4 regions of the Hyphomicrobium album genome follow, and region 2 is predicted to be linked to each of the others. Evidence: predicted binding sites of a transcription regulator. Region 2 holds the regulator's gene; each other region holds the start of a gene.
What was found. The regulator PhoB, encoded in region 2, activates phosphate uptake and scavenging genes when phosphate is short. The targets are predictions, from matches to a motif close to TGTCATNNANCTGTCAT.

Region 1 (4,251 bases), 1.2 Mb from region 2:
TGCAGATCCACGCCGCCCTCGATGCAAGTGATACAGGCCGTGCGCCCATCGAAGCGGACGTTGAAGCTCGCGCCTTGGGCGCTGATGCGACCCTCTCCGGCAATGACAATGAGCGGCCTTTCCAGTTTGTGTCCCGTTGTGATGGCGGCCTCGCCGCTGACCAGCTCGATGCGATCGTGATTCCCGGCCGGCGCCTGCAGGGAAACGCTGGTCTGCGTGTTGAGCTGCATCAAGGAGCCGTCGCCGAGGATGATGCGCTGCTGTTCGCCTTTGGCGGTGCGGTAGTCGGCAGCGAGCTCGGACAGCGACGGCCAGATGTCCGCCGGCGGACGAACGACCAGATAGGCCGCCGTGGCCGCTACCGCGCCTCCCAGGACGGCACGGCGGGTTAGAGTTCGGGCACTACCCGACCTACGCCGAGGAGTGGGGCGCGCTGCTTCGCGTTCGAGAACGCTGCGACCTGCGGGGCCGAGCCGGTCCCACAGCCTGTTCGCCGCCGCAAAAGCCCTCTCGTGCGCGGGACTGAGATGCCGCCAGCGCTTGACCTCTTCAACGTCGGCGATCGTTGCCTCGCCGGAAACGAGACATCGAAGCCTGGCCAACGCTTCTCGGTTCAGCTCCGTCTCCATGTTCTGATCGTCAGTGTGAGTCATTTGCAGACGCGGCTGTATGACGTGGCATTTTTATCTCGGGCAATGCGATACGCCTCCTGCTCTAGGACGTTTCCGGAGAGCGCGGACCGAAAAGTCTAACCACTTTGCGACCAAGGCGTTGGGCGCAGTGGTCGAGGGCATGCTTCAGTTCCATCTCTACGAGACGCTGCGAGATCCCCAGCTCCGCGGCAATCTGGCGTAGGGTAGTTCCGTCCAGACGTGACGCGAGGAGGATCGCGCGCCGGCGAGGCGTCAGCTCCTGGAGCGCTAGCTCGAGAGCTGCGATCTCCATGCGGCCCTCGGCCTGTGCGGCAGGATCGGACGCCGGATCGGCGACCTCCAGCACTGCTGCGATCTCGGCGGGGCGCGCCAGGCGGCTATCAGCGCGTCTGCGATCGACGGCGATATTGAGAGCCGTCCGCAGAAGATAGCCCGTTGGGCTCTTGATCGATGCGACCTCACCCGTTCGATCGAGACGCAGCCAAGTCTCGTGCAGGGTTTCGCGGGCGAGCTCCTCCGACTCCAACCGGCGTGCCAGATGCCTGCGGAGATCATCGTAGCGATCGACCAGCAGTTGACGCAACGTGGCCCAGGTCGTCTCGGTCATGGTCGAACCGATGCGCGATGATCATCGGCTAGGCAATCGCCTGTCTGGCTCGGAGGAAGCGGCTTGACCAGCATGACTATGGGCTGCGGCATCCCTGACGGCGGCCCGCTGCCAATATGAACGCCGCCGAGCACTGCAGCGATCGCGCCGTCGCGATCTGCGCTGCCGCTCGTGCTCAACAACTCTGGCTGCAGAACCTCTCCCTCCATACCGATGCGGAATCTCACGGCGAGGCGGTAGCTCCCCGGCATAGTCACGGCACGACGGCAGAAGGCCTGCTCGATGCGCCGCTGGATGAGAGCCAGATACGAAGGATGACTGACCAGCCCCTCGCCTCCCGGACCCACTGGCGCAGCGGGCACGACGGAAAAGGCGTTCGTCGCATAGAGTGCGGTTAGGTCGGTGCCCTCCAGCAAGACGCGCAGCGCAACATCCGCCGCGAGATGGCCAGCAACGGCCGTGGACCGGCGCCCGGAGGCCAAGTCGCTGTCATAGAACACCTCCAACCCCGTCGCCGCGACGTAGTCCTCAAGGGCCTGCGCGAGGGGCTGGCTTGGAATGTCGAAGGAAATCGTGCGCGTGCTCGGTTGATATGCGAACGGACTGCCCGTTGCCAAGTGGAGCGCTGCGACGCACGTCACGCAAGCGAGCATACGGCGGCACAACCAAGCACCCAGGGCTTGCGCGAACACCTGCCCTTATCCCCAAAACTGTCACGAAACCCCAGGCAAGGCTAAGTGGCGTGTGTAACAGGCACATGTCAACGCGGGCGGAATACGTACGTGGCGGCCATGTCGCACCGCCCCGGGGGGTGGCGTACCTCGCCCAGAGGGAGGCGGCCGGTTGGCCACTCAATAGGCTACGGCCGGGCCGTTGGCGTGCCGGTCCGTCGCAAGGGAAATAATGCCTGAGGGGTCGGTGCGGCATCCCGTCAGCGAGCCAACTTTCGTTTGCGGTCACCGACCGCTTCCATCGCCGCCTGCTTCGATTCCTACTTCGACAGCGCTGCGGCGCGGCACGCACCAGGCGTATGATCCCAAGCGGAGACTCAGCATGAACGACCACTTCTGGCCGTCGCTCTATCCGGGCATCATTGTGGGAGCGCTCGTGGGGCTCTCGCGTGGCGGAGTGATCGCAACGCTGGCGGGCGCCGCCGGTGGCACCACCGGGGCAGCCATCATGTACTTCGTCACGGCGCGGCCGGGCCTCGACGACGGCATTATTTCGCTTGCCGCGCTCATCGCCGGCGCCACCGCGGGCGCTTTCCTGTGCGAGTTTTGCTCATCCCGGCTCGCAGCGAACCTGCGACGGGGACAAGTAGCGGCTCTGCCAAGGAGCCTGCCCACGCTGGTGGGCGATCTCGGCACCACGGGCCGTTCCCGGACCTCGCTTCGTCGCGCCGGGAAACACCGGTCCCCATATTCTGCGGAAATGACAGTCGTCCGCGACGTCCTTGCGCTCGCGAGGAACGGTCGCTGCGGCCACGCGTTTTGACGCCCAGGGGACAGTGAAATCTGCAGAGGACAAAGGCCATGGATGCAAGCGCACATATCCGGGAGCGGATGGAAGTCGTCGGCTCGGACGGCAAGCACGTCGGCACCGTTGATCACATGGAGGGCCAGCGCGTGAAGCTCACCAAGTCGGACCCGGCCGCCGGCGGCAAGCATCACTATCTCGGCCTCGAGCAGGTCGACCATGTCGAGCAGGACAAGGTCTGCCTCAACATCCCGGGCGACCAAGCCATGCAGGTCTGGCAGACGTAACGCGCATTCGAGCCCGGGCGGCAACACCGCCCGGGCTTATCATGGCCCGTTGTTGAGTTTTGCGGGGCCGCTCACCCAGCGATTTCCCCGAAGGAAGAAACGCCACGGCTTCTCCGCATTGCGGGTGATGCCGATGCGCACCGACCGGCCGATCTTGGGCGTGCCGCAGCCGTCATCCGCCAGCCACAGCGCATCCCCCGCGGCATACGGCGCTCCATCGAGACTGAGATCGATGTCGAAGGCTTGAGCGAGACAGCCCGGTCCCTTCGTCAGGCGGTAGACGTCGTCGATCCCGCGCCGCCGGCGCATGACGTCGATGCCGCTCAGCGGCTCGACCGCACGGATCAGAACGCCGGCGCCGTTGCCTTCCGCCTCGCTCGAGATGTTGAGCATCATGCTGATGCCGTAAGCGCGATAGACGTAGACGTGGCCGTGCGCCAGGAACAGCGAGGCGTTGCGCGCCGTGCGGCCGCTCCGGGCGTGGCACGCCTCGTCTCCCGGGGGATAGGCTTCGGTCTCGACGATGCGACCGGTAAGGCGCCCGTCGACGCCGTCGCGCACGAGCACTTTGCCGATCAGGAACTTCGCCAGCGCGACCGTCCCCGGCGGCAGGTCTGCGGTGCCCAGCGCATGCACCTGGCGCTGCGGCACGGCGTCGAAAGCGGGGATGCGCTTCGCCATTCCTACAACAGCTCCACCATCTGGCAGCGCACTATGAGCTCCTCCTGGCGGAACTTCGCCGTCAACTCGTTCTTGAGCGCAGCCCACCATTCGCGATCGAAGCTACGCGCCATCACCTCCATCACCGCGATGTCCTCCCTCTGCGTTGCGCCACCCCCGTGCCAGCGCCCCTCGGCGGGTGCGCGCAGGAAACTCGTCACCCCGCCGAATTTGTCGGTGAGGTGCTGGGCGAGGTCGTCGTAGTACTCGGCGGGAAACGCCTCGCCGTCCGCGTCGCGCAGCGGCAGCAGGATCTCGATCAGGTGCATGGGCCGCAATCCCAAGGTTAGCGCCGGCTCAATGCATCTTGGCATGGAACCGCGCCCGCGGCGCGGCGTTCGCGGGAAACCCCAGAGTTATTGACGAGAGAGTAGGCGCTAACGGGGCTCCCTCGCCGGCCCCTTTAATTGCTCGAAGGTGCACTGACGCGGCGCTTTGTCGGGGCGCCAGCGGACGAGCTTGGTGCCGTGGCGGAAGCGGCCGCCGGTGACGTGGTCGTAGCGCACCT
Region 2 (4,251 bases):
TCATGATCGCCGCCGTTTCGGGCCCGATCGCCTGCTCGACCGCCTCGAGATCGCCGAACGGAACTTGGTCGAAGCCTTCGACCGCGGGACCGAAGCCCTCCAGATACTTGGCGTTGCCGCCGGCGGCGATGGTCGCCAGCGTGCGGCCGTGGAAGGCGCCCGTAAAGGTAATGATCCGCCAGCGTTCTGGCTTGCCGCTCACGAACTGGTAGCGCCGCGACGCCTTTATCGCTGCCTCGCACGCCTCGGCGCCCGAATTGCAGAAGAACACCCTGTCGGCGAACGTCGAGGCGACGAGCCGCTCGGCAAGCCGCTCCTGCCCCTCGACGCGGTAGAGGTTGGAGGTATGCCACAGCTTGCCGGCCTGCTCGGTGAGCGCGGCGACGAGACGTGGGTGCGCATGCCCGAGCACGTTGACGGCGATGCCGGACGCGAAATCCAGATAGCGGTCGCCCGACGGCGTGATGAGCCACGCCCCCTCCCCACGCTCGAAAACGAGGTTCTGGCGCGCGTAAGTACCCATAACGGCCGGCGAAGGGCCGGTTGTAGGAGCAGCCTTGGTTGAGGATTCCGAGGCCGCCAAGGATGCGGACATCGGTCAGCCCACCCTCAAGCAGCGAAGCGTCGCTGAAATCAAAAAAGGCCACCTCCGCGGCGGCCCTGGAACGGCTGTAGATACGCGCGAGGTGCTTTTCTGTCAACGGAATGAGTGTTTTCCGTCAACTCCGGGACCCCTTTCGCGCGTCCATCGGTCAATTGCGCCTTCCGCAACTCACACTTGGGGATGGCTCATTGTGGAAACCGGGCGGGGGAGCCTCCGGCCCCAGCATCGATGGGCAATTGGGCCACGTGGCGCGACATTGCATGTTGCGAATATACCACCTGTCCCGTTGGATGCCCGACGCGCCAGATCTCTGATCTTGTAGGCCCAATTCTGCCTGTTGTAGGTTTCCCTCCGTCGCGGCACGAGGTCTCGCGCTTAATGCGGGACACTCGCTCGAGTAGCCACGACGCGCATCGGCGAAGCAGTTGCTCGCCCTGTCGAATATGCGCTTCGCGTCAAGCGTCAATCAGTTCGCGTCATCCCAGTAACAGCGTCCCGTAACCGGCCAGGCATTGGCTTGTCGCGTTCGCCGTAGTGCGTCTCGCACTGCGCGGTCGCGTCCCCTGTCTGTCCCGATTGACAATCGGTGTGCGCCTCGGCTTGCGCGCGCCCCTGTGGCTCAGGGAGCGAGACTTTATGGCTTGGACGGATGAGCGCGTGGAGCTGTTGAAAAAGCTCTGGGGCGAAGGCCTGAGCGCCAGCCAAATCGCCGGACGCCTCGGCAGCGTCACGCGCAACGCGGTGATCGGCAAGGTTCACCGGCTCGGCCTCTCCGGTCGCGCCACCACCTCACGCATGAAGAGCCATCGCCCGCGCCCGCGGATGGCGTCGAAGCGCATGGCGAAGGCCCGTTTTTCCGCCACCGGCAACCCCGCGTTCCGGGCGCTCTACCAGGAGCAGCAAGAACCCTACATGCCCGCGGTGGAGGAGATCGTCATCCCGCTCGCCGAGCGCAAAACCATCCCGACGCTGCTCGAGTGCAGCTGCCGCTGGCCGATCGGCGACCCGCAAATGGCCGACTTCCACTTCTGCGGCAAGGACAAGGTTCCCGGCTTGCCCTACTGCGAGTTTCATGCCCGCCGTGCGTTCCAGCCGCCTCAAGCTCGCCGCCGCGAGCGCGAGGTGGTGGAGCCGGCGATGGGCGGCGCTCTCGACGTCATTCAGCGCAAAGAAACCGCTTAAGCGGTCAACGCGCCAATCTCGGCAACTAGCCAACAGCGCCGGGCGATGAGCTCGGCGCTCTTTTTTGGCCGGCAGGGAGGGAGTGTCAGGCTTCGCCGAAGACGTAGCCCGCGGAGCGTACGGTGCGGATTGGATCGCGCTCGTTGCCGCGGATGAGCGCCTTGCGCAGCCGGCCGATGTGCACGTCGACCGTGCGCTCGTCGACGAAGGCGTCGCGGCCCCACACGCCGTCGAGCAGCTGCGTGCGCGACAGCACCCGGCCCGAGCTTTCCATCAGAAACTCGAGGAGGCGGAACTCGGTAGGTCCAAGGCGCACTTGGCGCAACCCGCGCATCACGCGGTGCGCCGCCCGATCAAGCTCGATGTCGCCGATCTTCAGCACTTCGGCGACGCGGTCAGGAGACGTGCGGCGCAGGATGGCCTTCACGCGCGCCATCAGCTCCGGCAGCGAGAACGGTTTGACGACGTAGTCGTCGGCCCCTGTCGACAGGCCGCGAATGCGATCGCTCTCCTCGCCGCGCGCGGTGAGCATGAGGATCGACACGTTGCGCGAGTCCGACTTGGAGCGCAGGCGCCGGCAAAGCTCAATGCCGGACACGCCCGGGAGCATCCAGTCGAGCACGACGAGATCGGGACGCTCCTCCTCGAGTAGGATGAGCGCCTCCTCGCCGGTCTCGGCATGGGCGACGCGAAAACCTTCGGCTTCGAGATTGTAGCGCAGCATCTCAGCGAGCGGCGCCTCGTCCTCGACAATGAGAACCTTAGCGGACATTCCGATTGCCCTGCCTCCCTCTCATCAACTGCCGGAGATCAGCGTCGAGCTGGTCTGATCGTCCTTGGGACGATCGTCGGCGATGTTGAAGCCGCGCACCAGGAAGTGCACCGTCTCGGCGATGTTGGTGGTGTGATCGCCGACGCGCTCGACGTTCTTGGCGCCGAACAGCAGATGCGTGGAGATGCCGATATTGCGCGGATCCTCCATCATGTAGGTCAGGAGCTCGCGGAACAGCGAGTTGTACATCGCGTCGATCTGCGCGTCCTCGCGCCACACGGCGAGCGCCTTGTCGGCGTCGCGCTCGGCGTAGGCGTCGAGCACTTCCTTCAACTGATGCAACGCCAGCTCCACCATGTGGCGGATGCCCGACATCAGCGGCTTGGGGTGCGATTCATCGGCGATCGCCAGCGCGCGCTTGGCGATGTTCTTGGCGAGGTCGCCGATGCGCTCGAGGTCCGTAGTGATGCGCAGGGCGCCCATAATGTGGCGCAGGTCGTCGGCCATCGGCTGGCGGCGGGCCACCATCGAGATGACCTGCTCCTCGATCTCGCGCTCGAGATTGTCGATCTGCCGGTCGGAGGCGACGACTTCCTCGGCGAGCTTGGGATCGCGCTTTTCCAACGCGCCGAGCGACTGGCCAAGCAACTGCTCGGCGAGGCCACCCATTTGGGCAATCTTCTTGTCGAGCAACGCCAACTCTTCTTCGTAGGATTTTACGGTGTGCTCATTCATGGGCTTGTCTCCTGCCGAACGCGTCGGGCGGATTTCGGGGGCGGGCTTGGCGGGCTGCGCGGCCTGGCGGCCGAAGAGGGTGCGCAGCATCAGCCGAACCGTCCTGTGATGTAATCCTGGGTGCGCTTGTCCTTGGGACTGGTGAAGATATCGGGCGTGGCGCCTTCCTCGACCAGGATGCCGAGATGGAAGAAGGCCGTGCGCTGCGACACGCGCGCCGCCTGCTGCATCGAATGGGTGACGATGATGATGCAGAAGTTCTTGCGCAGATCGTCGATCAGTTCCTCGATGCGTGCGGTGGCGATTGGATCGAGGGCCGAGCACGGCTCGTCCATGAGGATGACGTCGGGATTGACGGCGATGGCGCGGGCGATGCACAGGCGTTGCTGCTGGCCGCCTGAGAGGCTGGTGCCGGAATCATCGAGGCGATCCTTCACCTCGTTCCAAAGGCCGGCCTTCCCGAGGCTCGTATGTACGATCTCCTCCATGTCGGCCTTCGAGTGGCTCATCCCGTGGATCCGCGGGCCGTAAGCGACGTTCTCGAAAATCGACTTGGGGAACGGGTTTGGTTTCTGGAACACCATGCCGACGCGGGCGCGCAGCTGCACCACGTCGAGGCTCTTGTCGTAGATGTCCTGGTTGTCGATCGTAATTCTTCCGGTCACCCGCGCACTGGCGACCGTATCATTCATCCGGTTGATGCAGCGCAGGAACGTCGACTTGCCGCAGCCAGAGGGGCCGATGAAGGACATCACGGCGCGGTCGGGGATCTCGACCGAAACGTTCTGCAGGGCGTGCTTCTCCCCGTAATGGACATTCACGTCCTTGGCTACCACCTTCGGCGGCGCGGTGACGGAGGAAGCCTCCGAATGCTGCATAACCATACTGTCCATATTCGCCTCGAGTGTTAGCGCTGTCACCAGCGACGCTCAAACCTTTTGCGCAGCCAAATGGCCAA
Region 3 (4,251 bases), on a different contig from region 2:
CGGGCGGGTTTTGTCGCGCGACGAGCTGATGGACCTGTTGAAGGGGCATGACTGGACGCCGATGGACCGCTCGATCGACGCGCTGGTGGCGCGGCTGCGCAAGAAGCTGGAGCCAGACAGCGAGCATCCGATGCTGGTGAAGACCGTGCGCGGAGTCGGCTATGCGTTCGCGGCCGCGGTGAAGAAACTCTAGGCGGTGTCGCGGCCCTGCAGCGCGTCGCGCAGAGCGACGGCGAGTTCAGCGCGTTTATAGGGCTTGCGCAGGATCGGTGAGGCGCCACGTTCCGCCGGATCGTGGCGCGCCTCTTCCGCCGCGTAGCCGGTCGTCAGCATCACTTTGATTGTGGGCGCGTGCACTCCGACCCATCGGACGAGATCGTAGCCCGACATGCCGCCGGCCATGACGATGTCGCTCAACACGAGATCGACGTGCTCGCCGCTCTCGAGGAGGCGCACGGCGGCGGGACCGCTTTCCGCCTCCAGTGCGACGTAGCCCAGCCCCTCCACGCGCTGCAGAGTCAGCTCGCGAACCTCGGCGTTGTCCTCGACGACCAGCACGACCTCGCTGTTCTCCGACAGCGGCACGGCCGCGGCATCGGCCGCGACGGCCGCTGCGACAGCATCATCGGCGCGCGGCAGGTAGAGGCTGATGGTCGTGCCCTTGCCGACGGTGCTCTCGATCACCGCGTGGCCACCCGACTGAACGGCGAAGCCGTAGACGGTGCTCAGGCCGAGGCCGGTACCGCGCCCCGGTTCCTTGGTCGAGAAGAACGGCTCGAAGGCGCGCTCGATGACTTCCGGCGGCATGCCTTCGCCGGTGTCGGTGACGGAGAGAAGCACGAACTCGCGCCCGCCGCCGTCGAAGGGCAGGGCGTTCCCCGCGACGTTGCGCGTCTCGACGATGAGTTCGCCGCCGCCCCGCATAGCATCGCGTGCGTTGATCGCGAGGTTGAGGATGGCGTTCTCGACCTCGCTCGGGTCGACCTTCGTCTTCCACAACTTGCCGGCAAGTATGGTGGTGAAAGTGATCGGTTCCCCAATCGAGCGCTTTAGGATTTCCATTAGCCCGAGGACGAGGTCGTTGAGGTCGAGGACCTGGGGCGACAGCCGTCGGCGGCGCGCAAAGGTGAGAAGACGCTTGGTTAGCGCCGCACCCATGTCGGCGGCATCCGCCGCGCGTTTCACCAGCTTCCGCGAAGCATCCGTCTCCATCGCCTCGTTCAGCAGCTCGAGGTTGCCGGTTACGATGGTGAGAAGGTTGTTGAAATCGTGCGCGACACCGCCGGTGAGCTGGCCGAAGGCTTCCATGCGCTGCGCCTGGATGAGCGCGGCGTGTGCTTCTTCGCGGCGGTGGATTTCGGCCTCGAGCTCGCGCGTGCGCTCGGCGACACGCCGTTCGAGGTCTGTGTTGGCGCGGGCGAGCTCCGCCTGGTCGCGCTTTCTTTCGGTGACGTCGCGCAGCACGACCATGAAGATGTGGCGGCCGCCGATCACCTGCTTGGCGATGGAGGCCTCGGCGGGAAACTCGCTACCGTCCTTGCGGCGAGCGAAGATCTCCTGGCGCTCGCCCATGCGGCGCGCGGCGACGTGGGACTCGGCAAACTCGGCGACGTGACCATGATGTGTCGGCCGGAACCGCTCGGGGATCAGAACGTCGAGCGGCTGGCCGATGATCTCGTCCTTGGCGTAGCCGAATATTGCCGCCGCGCCTTCATTGAAGACCACGATCCGCATGTGCTCGTTGAGCGAGATGATGGCATCCGCCGCGATCGCCAGGATGGTCGACATCTGCGACTCGGCGAGCCGCAGCTCGGCCTCGGGATCGGGCGGCGGCGAACCGTCTGCAAGTTTCATCGGCACGGACTCATCAACACGAGGTGGTCTTTATCACGTTGCGTCTCGCAAATGAAAGTTGGCGCGTGCGGGATGCCGCACCGATCTCCTGCCATATGTCGTCTTATGGCCCAAAGCCGACGTTTGGGCGACCAACGACGACGACCGCTCCTGACCCAGAGCGGACATCGGCGGCCGCCCGCGCACGCCATCAGAGATGGCTGCATCTAAACGAAGCGGACATTCACCCATCAGCCGCCTGCGTCATCGGACGCACCTCGGGATGTCTGTAGTTGAGCGATGTCCGGACGCTGTCGCGCGACCGCCAACGGGACGGCCGACCGCTACAAGACGCCTGACCCAGTTCGGCGCTCCAGGGCATCTCATTCATTCGTTTGACACGTAAGTGTTACATTGGCCGTGCATACGCCTACGAACCCGGGTCGGGTTCGGTTGGGGGAGCGAGTTGAGGTCGTACGCGGCAATGCCCGCGCGGCCCCGTTGCGCGGGGCGGCGGCTGACGGCGCTGCTCGTGGTGAGCATGCACGTCCCCTCGATTGCCGTCGGGCACGAGCCAAACCTTCCATTCGATATTCCTGCTCAGCCGCTGGAAGCCGCGCTGGAGGCATATGGGAACGCGACGGGACGCGATGCTCTGTACAAGAGCGACCTGACTTCTGGCCGCCGCTCAACAGCCGTCAGAGGTACGCTACCACCCGAGGCGGCGTTGCTGGCGTTGCTGAAGGGCACCGGTCTTGTCGTGAGCCATTCAACGTCCGCGTCGTTTGTCTTGCTGCCTGCTCCCGCTCGTCTCACGGCGAGCCCTCCAGCCGGAGTTGGCGAATTCTACGGCAATCTTCAGACTACGCTTCAGAACGCCCTATGCGCAGATGATGCTGCACGGCCGGGCACCTACCGAGTGGCTTTGCGGCTCTGGATCGATGCCGCTGGCGACATAGCGAACTTCGAGCGGCTCGGCACAACGGGCACCAAACGTATCGATAGTGCCATCGATCGGAACCTTCGCGGCCTTCGCGTCGGTTCGCCCCCCCCGTCCGATTTGAAGCAACCGACTACCGTTGTGGTCCTGCCGCGGGCGCCGGGCGTCACGATGGGATGCGAGAGCTTGGTGCAGCGCGCCGCGAAGGCCGGGCGATGACGGAAACCTCGCTGTCGATCGTGCGCCGCCTCCTCGTTGACAGCTACGACGACATTAAGCGTCGCCTCACGGCGCGGCTGGGCTCGCCGGACCTCGCCGGGGAGGCCTTGCAAGACGCGTGGTTGCGGATCGCGCGGGTGGACACCCTGGGTCACGTGCAAAATCCTGCAAACTATATCTTCGGCGTCGCCATGAACGCCGCACGCGACCGCATGCGCAACGCCGGCGCGCGCTACTTGAGTGCTGCGGAGGTAGATAGCCTGCTCGAGATTCCGGACGAGACACCCGATCCAGCACGTGAGGCCGAAGGCCGATCTGATTTGCGGGCACTTGAATTGATCTTGCGCGAATTGCCACTGCGGCAGCGCGAGATACTGCTCGCAGCGCGACTTGACAACATGCCCCGACAAGAGATCGCGCGCCGCTTCGGGATTTCTCGACGGCTCGTCGAAAAAGAGCTGCAACGCGCGCAAGAGTACTGCTTGGCGCACCGCGAACGGGTGCGCAAGTGATGGCACAGGGAGGGACCAAGGCGAAGACAGAGCTCGCGCTGGAGCGCGAAGCTATCGCATGGATTCGCCACCTCACCTCGGGAGAAGCTACGGCAGCCGACGCTGAAGCGCTGCAAGCCTGGCGCAACCAAAGCGCGGCTCACAGCACCGCCTTTGGTGTGGCGAGTCGTCTTTGGAGGGATCTCGAGCCAAGTGGCAACAGGGTGCGGCGCCAGCAGAGCGCAACGTCCGAGCTATCCTCTGCCAATCATGCGCGCGCAGTGGCGAGCCGGCGTGCGTTCCTCGGAGGGGGCTTGGCCGCGGCATCGATCGCCGGAGCATACGCGATGGCACGGCCGCCGCTAGGTCTGTGGCCGTCGTGGAAAGAGCTGACTGCCGACTATCGCACAGCGACGGGCGAGCAGCGCGTTCTAGCGCTGGCCGCGAACGTTTCGGTGCGCATGAATACCCAGACCAGCATCGTCGTGCAGCCCTCCGACGAAAACACGGACAGCGTGGCGCTAGTCGCGGGGGAGGCCTCGTTCGCTACCGGGGGCGACGGCGCGCGCCGGTTTGTTGTGCTGGCCGGAGAGCGGCGGATAGAGGCCAAAGTTGCAAAGTTCGATGTCCGCTATATGCCCGGCCGCAATGCGGCCCCGCTATGTGTCACCTGCATTTCCGGACAGCTGAAAGTCGTAAGCGGTACGAATGTCACGACGCTCGAGCCGGGACAGCAATTTCGGCGCGACGGTAACGGGCAACAGGAAA
Region 4 (4,251 bases), 740 kb from region 2:
CGGCGTTCTCGCCCAGATCCAACATCTCGTCGTCTACTCGGGCGAGCGCATCGACGAGCCAGTCGGCGCGCGCACGCGGCTGAAGCAGGACGACATCCTCACGACGATGACGTCCAAGAAAGGTCGCACGACATTCGCCGACCTCGCGCGCCGCTGGGCCGCTGACCGCCACTACGGCGCATCGATCGAGTGGGTGGCGAACAACTTCCGCCAGAGCTTCTGCACTGGCCCCGACCCTGTTGAAGACGCGGAAAGCAAACCCACCCCGCCGAAGCCACAAAAGCGTACGGCTCCCAAGCAGGAGCTGGCGCGCGCCGCCAACCTGGGCGGCCCACAACCCGTAAACGCGCCGGAGGCGCCCGCCGGTCCTCCCGTGCGCACGATCTGGTCGGCCGCCGATGGTGCAACCGTGCCGGATGCTCCGCGTGAGCCGCACGTCGAGGCGCCAGTTGCGCCGTCCCACGCTGTTGAAGATGCGCCGCTGCCGTCGCGCAAGCCGAGCCCGCAGGCAGAAGCCGCCGACGAGGTCGTCGCCGAGCAAGTGATCCAGACGGGCGAAGAGCCTACGCCGCCCGCACAAATGTCCGAGGCAGCGCCCACCCCGCCGAGCCCACCCTCCACTGAGCCGACTTCGGCCCAAGCACCTCCGGCGCAGGAGCGCGTTGCCTTCGCCTTTGCCGCCGGCATGGGCACCGCTCTGGCGAAACCCGGCGCCCCGACCGCCGCTGCAACGCCTGCCGGCTGTCGCGTCAGCACCGCCAGCTACGGCGGCAAGAAGGCATTGCTGGTCCGCTCCGAGGCCCAAACCGAGGTGCGCTACACGGTGCTCACCGTGCTTGAAGGTTTCGAGAAGTCGATGCTCGCCAACTACCTCAAGGCGCATGCGCCGGGCGGCACGAGTGTCGGCGAGTTCGCGAACAAGGATGCCGCGCTTGCAAAAGCCAGGGAGCTCTGCCCGCGTGCGGCGGGCACTCCCAAAGGCGAGGGAGCAAGCGCAGGCTAGACGGGGACCGCTTCTCTCTGGCTGCACCGGTCAAACGGAGCGCCAGAGGGAGCGGCGCCCGCGCTAGACATCATGTTCGCGTCAGTTGCTGGCTACTGCGTCGGCGAGGCGCATGTCGTTGCCGCGCCAGCTGAACGAGTTGCCGAGCCACGCCTGCACCCATAGCGCCGGCAGCATCACATCGCGCGCCACCCACGCGAGCGGCGACAGCGTCGTCAAATGCCAGCCAGCAGTGCGCGCGAGGATCGCTTCGCACCCGTACCACACGGCGCCGAGCGCGGCGGCGACGCCGACACCCGACACGTCCATTGCCTCCGCCGCAACGGCCGCCGCGACCAGCGGCGCAAAGGAGCCCGAAAGCACCTCGGGGAGGAAAAACAGCGGGAAGGTCGCGCGGCGCAGCTTCGCCCAACGCACCTGCCGCGACCAGATCTGCGCCGCCGACCGCACGCCGAGCGGCTGGCCGAAGGCGCGATCGACGAGACGGACGCGCTTGCCGGCACGGCGCACGACCTTGGTCGCCGCCGCATCCTCGGCGATCTCGGCGCCGAGCGCGCGGATCCCGCCTGCACGCTCGAGATCGGTGCGCCGCCACAGCATCGTCTTGCCCTGCGCGAAGCCGAGCCCCACGGTGTCGGCCGCGTACTGCCAGCGGGCCTGGTAGGTGTTGAGGAAGGCGCACTCGACCTCCGCCCAGAAGCCGTCGGGCATGCAGCCTATCGGCGGCGCGCATAAAAGCCCCGTGTCGGCCCGCCAGCCGGCGAGCAGGCGTTGCAGGTAGTCGGGCGGCATCAGCACGTTGCTGTCGGCCATCACGACCCAGGCATGGCTTGCAACCCGCCAGCCCTTGATCAGGTTGTTGAGCTTCGGGTTCGACGACAGCGTATCGCGGCCGATGAGCAGCTTGGCGTCGATATGCGGATGCGCGGCCATGAGCCGGCGGATGACCGGCACGACAGGATCGTCTTGGTCCTCGCAGCACAGGATCAGCTCGTAGTGCGCGTAGGCGAGCTCGAAGCTCGAGCGCAGCGTCAGCTCATCATAGGGATCGAGACCTCGTACCGGGCGCAGCACGCTGATCGGCGGCAGGTTCACCGTATCGGCTGCTATGACGGAAGGGTCATCCTGACCGCGGCGAGCGCGATAGCAGGCGAGCAGCGCGCTGGCGAAGTGCAGCAGCGTGGCGAGGGCGGCGAACATCGCGCAGCCCCAGGCGATCTCGTTCATGAGCAGCCTTGCGTAACAACCCAATACGCAAGGCTTTCAGCGGATTCACGTGACACGTTGATGACAGGAGCACCTAGGCGCCCGGCGCGAAATGGCGCAAGCGGAGGGCATGGTTAGCGCTGCTTACTCGGCTGGCGTGAGGTATTTCAACGCGACGTTGGACAGCGCGCCACCGACGACGCACGGCACGCCCATGTAGACTTGGCCCATCACGCCGGCCGCAACGCAGCCCAGCGCGAATACGGTCTGGCCGGCCTGGCCCCACCAGGAGAAGTTGCGCGCATTCTCCGAACCCTTGGTCTTCAGCTCTTCGATGGAGGCAAGCGCATCCTTGCGGATCGCCGCCAGCTCGAAGGTCTCGGCGCCCTCGATCACCTCGCCCAAAGGCTTCGCCACGTTGTCGGGCTGGTGCGGCAGCGACGTCTTGAGGTAGCCGAGCAGGTCGTGGTCCTTCGACGCGTTCTGCGCCAGCGTCCACTTCACCATCGAGCCGATGGTCAGCTTCTCGACGTTGTTCTTCTCGCGCGACCAGGCCAGCGTGCGCACCAGGCGCTGGATCGGCTCCGACGAACCGGTCGCAAAGTAGTAGCCCCAGTTGGCGTCGACGCCGATCGGGCTGTCGAGCGGTAGATCGCGGAGCACTGGCAGTTTGCCGTAGAGGTAGCGTTCGATGATCACCTTGCGGGCGGGCATGCGCTCGACGAACTTGCCGAGCAGCTCCTTCCATTCGGCGAGGCCCGAGTAGGCGATCGCCTTCACCACCACGACTTGATCCGGCGGCGGCATGGGGAACATGTCGGTGACAAGCTTTTCCGCCTTGTCCGGATTGGCGCCGATGACGCCGGCGATGAACCCGACGTAGATGCCAGCCTGCTCGACTTCCTTGAACTGCCCCTGCTCGCGCATGGCCTTGAAGGCATCGGGCAGGCGTTCGGGCGTCGGGTTGTGGCGGTAGTCGTTGATCCAGGAGAGGATGATCTCCGGGCGCGAGAACGGCTGGGGCGGCGGCTCCTTGCGCTTCTTGGCGGCGTCAGCATCGCCGACGGCCGACAAGGCCACCGATACGGCGACGCACAGACCGAATATGCCGAGACGCTGACGCATGAAATGACCAACCCGCACGCCCACGTGCGCATCCTTCCCGGCAATTGCGGCCTTTCCCGGCCCACCCCGAGCCTGGGCACGGGAGACAAGAAAACCGCGTATTGTCAATTTGATGGCAACCCCCGGCAATCCCCCGACAACAGGGATGCCGCGGAACGATAACCCTAAACCGTCAAGACGATCTTGCCGACATGGGCGGCGTCCATGCGGGCATGCGCCGCCGCCGCCTCGCGGAGGGGGAACGTAGCATCGATGACGACCTTCACGCGCTTCGCGGCGATGAGGGGCACGACCTTCTCCTCCACGGCGCGCGCGATGGCGGCCTTCACCTCGGCCGAGCGGATGCGCAGCGTCGAGCCGGTGACCGTCAGGCGCTTCAGCATGATGCGGATCATGTCGATCGTCACCTTGGAGCCGGACTGGAAGCCGATGTTGACCAGGCGCCCGTCGTCGGCGAGCGAGCGGATGTTGCGCTCGACGTAGTCGCCGCCGACCATGTCGAGGATCACGTCGACGCCGCGGCCGCCGGTCTCGGCTTTGACGGCTTCAGCGAAGTCCTCGGTCTTGTAGTCGACAGCGCGAACGGCCCCCAGCTCGCGGCAGACGGCGCACTTCTCGGCCGAGCCGGCGGTCGCGATGACCTTGGCGCCCATCGCCGCGGCAAGCTGGATGGCGGCGACGCCGATGCCGCTGGTCCCGCCGTGGATCAGGAACCAGTCGCCCGACTTGAGACCACCGCGCTCGAACACGTTGTGCCAGACGGTGAAGAAGCCCTCTGGAATCGCTGCCGCCTCGATCATCGACACGCCGTCCGGCACCGGCAGGCAGGAGCCTTCGTCGGCGACGCAGTACTCCGCGTAGCCGCCGCCGTTGACCAACGCCATGACCTTGCCGCCTGCGCTGAAGCGCGGCGCCTC

Region 1: a site for PhoB is predicted at 2,007-2,023, ahead of GIW81_RS18320 (STN domain-containing protein). Genes of this name have one in related genera too.
Region 3: a site for PhoB is predicted at 2,230-2,246, ahead of GIW81_RS19415 (STN domain-containing protein). Genes of this name have one in related genera too.
Region 4: a site for PhoB is predicted at 2,280-2,296, ahead of GIW81_RS16145 (ceramide glucosyltransferase). Genes of this name have one in related genera too.

Annotation. Positions count from the first base shown of each region.
Region 1 covers NZ_WMBQ01000002.1:1,260,024-1,264,274, reverse strand. The annotation lists gene GIW81_RS18330 (FecR family protein) at 1-629, opposite strand, end outside; gene GIW81_RS18325 (RNA polymerase sigma factor) at 715-1,260, opposite strand; gene GIW81_RS18320 (STN domain-containing protein) at 1,257-1,952, opposite strand; gene GIW81_RS18880 (hypothetical protein) at 2,314-2,754, shown strand; gene GIW81_RS18310 (DUF2171 domain-containing protein) at 2,793-3,023, shown strand; gene GIW81_RS18305 (DNA-3-methyladenine glycosylase) at 3,063-3,704, opposite strand; gene GIW81_RS18300 (hypothetical protein) at 3,707-4,012, opposite strand; gene GIW81_RS18295 (ATP-dependent DNA ligase) at 4,121-4,251, opposite strand, start outside.
Region 2 covers NZ_WMBQ01000002.1:80,592-84,842, reverse strand. The annotation lists gene GIW81_RS12545 (aspartate aminotransferase family protein) at 1-523, opposite strand, end outside; gene GIW81_RS12540 (GcrA family cell cycle regulator) at 1,241-1,786, shown strand; gene phoB (phosphate regulon transcriptional regulator PhoB) at 1,872-2,558, opposite strand; gene phoU (phosphate signaling complex protein PhoU) at 2,583-3,293, opposite strand; gene pstB (phosphate ABC transporter ATP-binding protein PstB) at 3,383-4,171, opposite strand; partial or broken gene pstA (phosphate ABC transporter permease PstA) at 4,210-4,251, opposite strand, start outside.
Region 3 covers NZ_WMBQ01000001.1:70,589-74,839, forward strand. The annotation lists gene GIW81_RS00205 (response regulator) at 1-193, shown strand, start outside; gene GIW81_RS00210 (hybrid sensor histidine kinase/response regulator) at 190-1,854, opposite strand; gene GIW81_RS19415 (STN domain-containing protein) at 2,375-2,992, shown strand; gene GIW81_RS00220 (RNA polymerase sigma factor) at 2,989-3,504, shown strand; partial or broken gene GIW81_RS18930 (FecR/PupR family sigma factor regulator) at 3,504-3,650, shown strand; gene GIW81_RS00225 (FecR family protein) at 3,798-4,251, shown strand, end outside.
Region 4 covers NZ_WMBQ01000002.1:824,185-828,435, reverse strand. The annotation lists gene GIW81_RS16150 (glucosaminidase domain-containing protein) at 1-1,003, shown strand, start outside; gene GIW81_RS16145 (ceramide glucosyltransferase) at 1,085-2,230, opposite strand; gene GIW81_RS16140 (hypothetical protein) at 2,354-3,334, opposite strand; gene GIW81_RS16135 (NAD(P)H-quinone oxidoreductase) at 3,499-4,251, opposite strand, start outside.